One region of the Paenibacillus roseipurpureus genome, then DNA from elsewhere that is predicted to be linked to it. Evidence: riboswitches for the same ligand, from Rfam matches in the RefSeq annotation. Region 1 holds a riboswitch; each other region holds the start of a gene.
The links. A riboswitch is a leader RNA that binds a small molecule or an ion and turns the genes downstream of it on or off. The one in region 1 is predicted to bind cyclic di-GMP.

Region 1 (2,204 bases):
TCGAGCTATCGATCTAAATTGGACTCTTTAAAGACAAGCTGTCAGGGAGATATTAATACTCTCATAGGAAGCGTAATTAATGCCAAGAAAGCGAATCCTGCTTTAGGGATAAAGGAGTTACAAAGTATGTTTATGGGCAAATTTACAAGTGCTGAATCGCAGTGTGATGCAGGTTTCAATGCTACGATTGCTGAAGCAGAGCGGGCTGGCGTTAGTAATAGCGATATTCAGGGCTGGAAGCAAGAATACAGTGCAATGAAGCAAACAGCACAGACCAGTGCCATTAATCAGTTAGCTCAAGCTTTTAAAAAATAATAGGGAGGGAATTCATAGAATTAAAATCGGTGCTTATGGCCTAATGAATGGCTGCAACAATGATTCCCAAGCATGATGCAAGTTTCAACCAATTTGCTAGAATAGACCTATAAAGTGAATCGCATTATTCGTAGGACAAAGGCAAAACTGATGAAAATCAGTGACGCAAAGCTAGAGGGACTAAGTTAGCGATGTCTAATAAGTTAGCCAGCCGCCGCACACGGGCCTCCGAGAGATTTACGTGGACATTCAATAGGAGGTAGATGTATTCAAATGTGGTTGATTACGATTGGGATCATTTGGCTAATCGGTTGTTTATTTTATTTAAGCGTGTTCGCGGCCGCCAAGAGAGCGGATGAGAGGCTCGCACCTGATGAGTTGTATACATAGCATGAAACGAAGAGCGCCTCAGTGAGGTGCTTTTTTTCATTTGAATAAAGGTAAGCAATCAAGCATATCGAATACATGGGAAGAAAGATAGCTTGGTTACGGGGAGCTGGTACACATTGCGTATGGAATTAGAACAGGTGCTATCTCAGGTTGTCACTCCTAGCGGTGAATTAGATGCTGCAAGGGTTTTGGGGCGTCAGGCCTTGTATACAGGCAGGAATGGCAGGGTTATAGAGCGATTTTGGATAGAGGTCGATGGTCGTAGGGAATCTTTTATTTTTAAACCTCTAACGAATGAGACGACTTGTGGACGTGAACGTTGGCTCTATGACCATGTATTAGTCTCTGTGGCTGTACGTTTTCCAAAATTGTACGCCGCGGCAGACCATCATGAACCATTACGTTATTGGGCGATTTATGAGGATATGGGTGAAATGATACATCAATTGAAGGAAGGGGATTACCTTCAGGCGGCTGCAAGTATTCCGCTGTGGCATAAGCTTCCACTGGATACAATTCCTCCAGACTTCAATGGGGATAAACCTCATCTGAAATCGCTAATTCAAGAGGTTAGGAACGGATTGAACGAGAGCCAGCGTTTGCAGGCGTTAGGGGTAGATGAACGAAAGCAAGAGACCATTGGTCATTTGTTGACTTGGATGAAGGATAGTTTTGAAACGGAGATGGTGATTTCCCACGGGGACTATCATCAAGGCAATGTTGCTCGGCGTGGAGATGAGTTCATCGTGCTGGATTGGGAGTTTATGCATGAGAATGCGGTGTTTTGGGATTTATATGGGTTGCTAGATATGAGTCATCCTGACTTTCCGAAAAAGGTTAGTTCCGCCACTCGCCTTGCTGCTTTGCAGGCTTATGTGAATCAGCGGATGTCGCTTAATTGGGAGGCGGATACGCAAACGTTTATGTTGGACTATCATCGTTATGCGTTGGTTCACTCGTTATGGATGCTGACTTTGATCGAGAAAGATCTACATAGTGGGCAATGGGATACAAGCAAGCTGCTACGCGCCCAGCAGGAGACTTTACATACAATCGAGGATTGTTTGCGTTATTGTGCGGTTGTATAAAATTAAAATGGGACTATAGACCCTGTCTTTAGTCCCTCTATATGAGTAACATGCAATTTTAAGTGAAGGTAATTTTTCTTCGTTTGAAGCCCCAACATTTAATCCATATGTTCCCCTCATCGTCTCTAAATAGCTTAATTCCAATTAATTGCAAAGGTGTCCAAATATCAGTGAAATAGTAACTAGGCATCTAACAGGCCCCCTAAGTAATATACAACTTACACAACTATACCTTATTTAGGGTTGATAGTTTGTCGAACTTTGTCGGTTTTATATTACAAAAACATTAATTTTTGCTAAATTATCCGTCCAAATGAGGTGTTTTTACGTTATTTCCCCTATACTATGTGACTTATGGACTAGAAGGGATTATAATTGGTTGTATCCAATGTGTGACTGGAGGCATGTAGT
Region 2 (2,204 bases), 1.3 Mb from region 1:
TGGTGACATCAATCTGTGGATTTTGGGCATCATCCTGCTGACGCTGTTTGGCACGATTATTTTCTTCATCGTACGTTCGTATAAGTTGAAATGAGCGAAAAAAAGCTGCCCTGAAGTAGACGCACGCATCTACGTTAGGACAGCTTTTTTCTGTTGTAGACGGCGTCGCAATCTAAGCCTTTCCGCGCAGTTTACGGAAAAATTGCGTCAACATCGTCGAACACTCCTCTTGCAGCACGCCGCTGACCACATCGACCCGATGGTTGAAGCGGTCCTCTTGCAGCAAGTTCATCAACGTCCCCGCGCAGCCAGCCTTCGGATCGACGGTCCCGTAGATGACCTGCGGAACGCGCGCTTGCACAATGGCGCCAGCACACATCGGGCAAGGCTCCAGCGTCACGTAGAGCTTGCAGTCAAGGAGACGCCAAGCCTGCAGGTGCTCGCTGGCTTGCTTAATCGCAATCATCTCGGCATGCGCCAGCGGATCCAGTTTCGTTTCCCGCAAATTATAGCCGCGGCCAATGATGCGCCCTTGATGGACGACGACGGCACCGATAGGAACTTCTCGGATCGCTTCAGCTTTCAAAGCCTCACCGATGGCTTCTCTCATCCACAGCTCATGCTGACTATGTTCAGTTATATGTTCATCCACAGGGGACACCTCGCGTAAAATATTTTATCCACATGTGCATAAAGATCGAACAAGCATTCGTTGTTAACAACCTGTGGATAACAATGTGTATAACTTAAAAACTTGTGGATATTCGTTCCACTACACATTCATACAATAAAAAAATAGCGGATGCAAGTAATTTAGTTGAAAGAACTTCCAACGGTCCGTATAATGAGGCTATAGAGTAGGTCGATAATACTACAATGACCGTAATAAATAACATAGCAGGGTTCGACAATGGCAAACTTGCTGAAAAGCAAGGACGCAAAGCTGAGGGTCTAAAGTTCTACAGAACTATGGCAGCCTGGTTACCGAAAATCGATGCTTTTCTTGATTGAGGTAGTAGGCTGTTCCACTGGGCAAGTGGGGCAGTCTATTTTTGTGCGCGAGGGCGTCTTATAATCCATTATTAGAGGGAGAGGTGCTGATGAGCATGGCCATGAGGCAATCAAGTTTAAAAAGATATGGGAGTAAAGAAGGATATGACGCGGACGTGATGATCGAAAGTCGGGCCGTACTGAGCAAGGATGACTTCGTTTCAACAGGTATTCTTACCTATGCCCAAGGGGACATCATGGAGATTGAGCTGCCCGAGTATGATGTGTATCAGTTGGGGGATAAAGCGAAAGTGACGCTGTACACCAAATCTGGTTTATTCGTGCTAGAGACAACCGTTGTTGCGAAAGAACCAGGTTCCCTCATTGTGATTAATCCTCCCGAGAATCGGAAGAGGTTTTCAGAGAAACGGGAGTTTCCCCGGGTCACGGTCAATCAACCAGGGCTGATTTCCAGTATTCAGAACAGCCATCAAAAGAAACAGAATGTCTTTGAGAATCCAATCGATTTTGCGATCAAAAATATATCTATGAATGGTCTCGGTTTTACAATCGAGGATAATGCCATGGTGGATGCGATTATCCATAAGAAGTCACAGCTTCAAGTGACGCTCGATCTGGGTTTTGAATTGCCATGCCAACTGGAAATTATACGGAAAGAAAAGCTGGAGAACAGCTTCTATTACGGCGCCAGCTTTGAAAGTGTCCCTGCGGAACAAAGCAATGCGCTGCGCGGCTTTATTCTTCGAAATCAGATCGAAACGTACTTCGAACAGAAGCGGGACGACGAGTTCAAAAAAGCAATGGAAAAAAAGTCTGCGGCCAATCCCTAGCTTGCAGGCTTTTTTTTGCCCCTCAGTTACTATATAATAAGAAGGATGATTTTCGAAAATTAAGGAGTTGTAACGACAATGGCTTTGAAAGCAGGTATCGTCGGTCTACCGAACGTAGGAAAATCGACATTGTTTAATGCAATTACACAGGCGGGGGCAGAATCTGCGAATTATCCGTTCTGTACGATCGATCCGAATGTTGGGGTAGTAGAAGTACCAGACGAGAGATTGCAGAAGCTGGTAGAAATCGTAGTGCCGAAGAGCATCGTACCGACAGCGTTCGAATTCGTTGACATTGCGGGTTTGGTGAAAGGTGCGAGCAAAGGCGAAGGCCTGGGCAATAAGTTTCTGGCACACATTCGT
Region 3 (2,204 bases), 640 kb from region 1:
CGTCATAAAGGTCTATATCAGTCGGCTTGGACCCTATAAACATCTCATGCTCAATGGATAGAGTCGCAGGATTAATATAAAGCAGCTTATTGGCATCTTGCGATACAGCATACAATAATCCCGTGTCTTGACTGTAAACCATGTCAGTTACAGGCAAATTGAAGCCAAGTTTATTATCCACATATGTTGTTTGTGTTACCGTGTTTGTTGGAGTTAAATTGAGGTTTAGTTTTTCAATAGCCTTTGTTGTCGTATTGAATAAGTATGTATTATTGGAACCATCCATCAATATACGTTCAGTTTGATAGGGAAGGTTAGTAATTTTTGTGAAATTATTGCGATCGTAAACTGCGGTATCGGAAAATGCATAATTATCTTTTACATAAAAAATCTTATTCTCATAGGGACCGTCTTTAAAATCGCCGTGGATGATTTTCAAATTGGTTTTATCGAATTTGTGTCCTGCAAAGAATACATCATTGCCGTCTTGGATTACTTTACGTCCTGCATAGGAGAATCCATATCCGCCGTAATAGGTAGATTGGTTGTTAGGTACTAAAGTATCTGTCGCTGTGTTATATGCTGCTAGTTTTGAACCAGATAAACCGCTCTCACCTACGTATAAAGTATGTGTCGATTTATCTACAGCAAGGTCGGGCTTGTAATATACTTTTGGATACACATCTACTTGTGTCTCAACATTAGTCGTTAAATTAATATCGTAAACAAAATCAGAATTATCCTTTACAACATAGTAAAGCTTATTCCCATCAACCGCCACTCGATAAGGCGAACGGCTGCCACCGGTAGTAAGGGTAGAAGTAATTGCTTGAGAAGCAACGTCTACTACCTTAATTTGCGTTGCCCCAGAGAGTGGAATATAAAGCTTGCCATTATCCATTGCAATCCCAGACGGACTTGATCCAATAGCAAATTGCTTCTCGACTTGCAGATCACTTGTCCGGATAAACAGCAATTCGTTTGTATCGTTTGTTATCGCATAAATATAACCAGTTTGTTCCTCCATTACCCAGTCCACAATACTCTTATTAAGCATGTTCGTTGTTGCAGCTGCCGATACTCGGGCTACCGATCCTGGAATCACCATACTTACGGAGAAAAATAATAAACAAAATACGAGCAGAGATGCAATTTTCTTTCTCACTTGCGGCTTCGTGTTGAATCCTCTGTTTAATAAACTCATCCTACACCTCCAAAAATAATACAATCAAAAAAACCTACGCTAAGCACGGGCGGCTTATTACGCAGGTTGATATACGAATGATCCTATTAAATATACTAGGAATTCTAATGGCAACCTGGCAATCATAGCCTCTTGATAAGGCTTTAGACCCATAGCTTTGCGTCATCTCCTTTCGGAGATTTTGCCTTTTACATGAATAAAGAACTAAAAATTAGAACAACACTTACCAGATTATAGGTGATTTCGGTTTCCGTGACAACAAAAAAATTTAAATTACAACAAAATTCTGCAATTTTCTACTTACATCTGCAGCAAAGCCATCAGCAACATCCTTTTTTTGCTGGCGCGATGCAAGTCGTGTGATTTGGGGGATTTATTATGGTGCGTTGGACGGGGGTGGCCAGCAAGTGGCTATGGGGTCCTTCGAAGCAAGCTGAAAACTGTGCATAAATGAGTTCTTTAGCTGTGAAAAGTGATAAATCATCATTTCAAAGGCCTCCCAGGCGTAAATGGCTGCTGGAATGATGATTTTCATCACTACGGTGAAACTTGGAGGGTTGTGGAGGTGGGGAGGATTTTTACGAACGTTCATCCAAATATTTCTTTATGATCTCTTTCCCCGTAATCATTTCAAAGGTCCTAATAAAAAACCACATAAACCCGATATAAAAACCGACAAGTGGATACCGAAAAGATGCCGGCTTATTCCCTTCAAAATAGAAATGACCTACCCAGGAAAACACATAGTGCAGAATCCCAAGGCCCAGCGTCACCCAAATATTATTAAATAAAAATATCCAACCAAGAAAGGCAAACAAAAAAGCAAAGTAATGCAGAGTCTGATTATATCGGTTCTGATGGGCTTTCATATAGAAATTCAAATCTCTTCTAATTTGATCTTTCAAATTGATCCCTCAAATTCCCTTTTCAAAATACTCATATAAATCGTATCCGAATACCGCCCATGAATAAACGTTTTCTCTCTTAATCGGCCTTCCTC

Region 2: another riboswitch for cyclic di-GMP. It lies ahead of MJB10_RS00160 (PilZ domain-containing protein); the one in region 1 lies ahead of MJB10_RS20695 (phosphotransferase).
Region 3: another riboswitch for cyclic di-GMP. It lies ahead of MJB10_RS23690 (S-layer homology domain-containing protein); the one in region 1 lies ahead of MJB10_RS20695 (phosphotransferase).

The regions. Positions count from the first base shown of each region.
Region 1 covers NZ_CP130319.1:4,612,478-4,614,681, reverse strand. The annotation lists gene MJB10_RS20700 (hypothetical protein) at 1-315, shown strand, start outside; cyclic di-GMP riboswitch class I at 446-534, shown strand; gene MJB10_RS20695 (phosphotransferase) at 828-1,793, shown strand.
Region 2 covers NZ_CP130319.1:30,947-33,150, forward strand. The annotation lists gene MJB10_RS00150 (DUF1648 domain-containing protein) at 1-94, shown strand, start outside; gene tadA (tRNA adenosine(34) deaminase TadA) at 173-652, opposite strand; cyclic di-GMP riboswitch class I at 903-989, shown strand; gene MJB10_RS00160 (PilZ domain-containing protein) at 1,101-1,841, shown strand; gene ychF (redox-regulated ATPase YchF) at 1,920-2,204, shown strand, end outside.
Region 3 covers NZ_CP130319.1:5,251,637-5,253,840, forward strand. The annotation lists gene MJB10_RS23690 (S-layer homology domain-containing protein) at 1-1,204, opposite strand, end outside; cyclic di-GMP riboswitch class I at 1,311-1,400, opposite strand; gene MJB10_RS23695 (DUF962 domain-containing protein) at 1,783-2,109, opposite strand; gene MJB10_RS23700 (GNAT family N-acetyltransferase) at 2,106-2,204, opposite strand, start outside.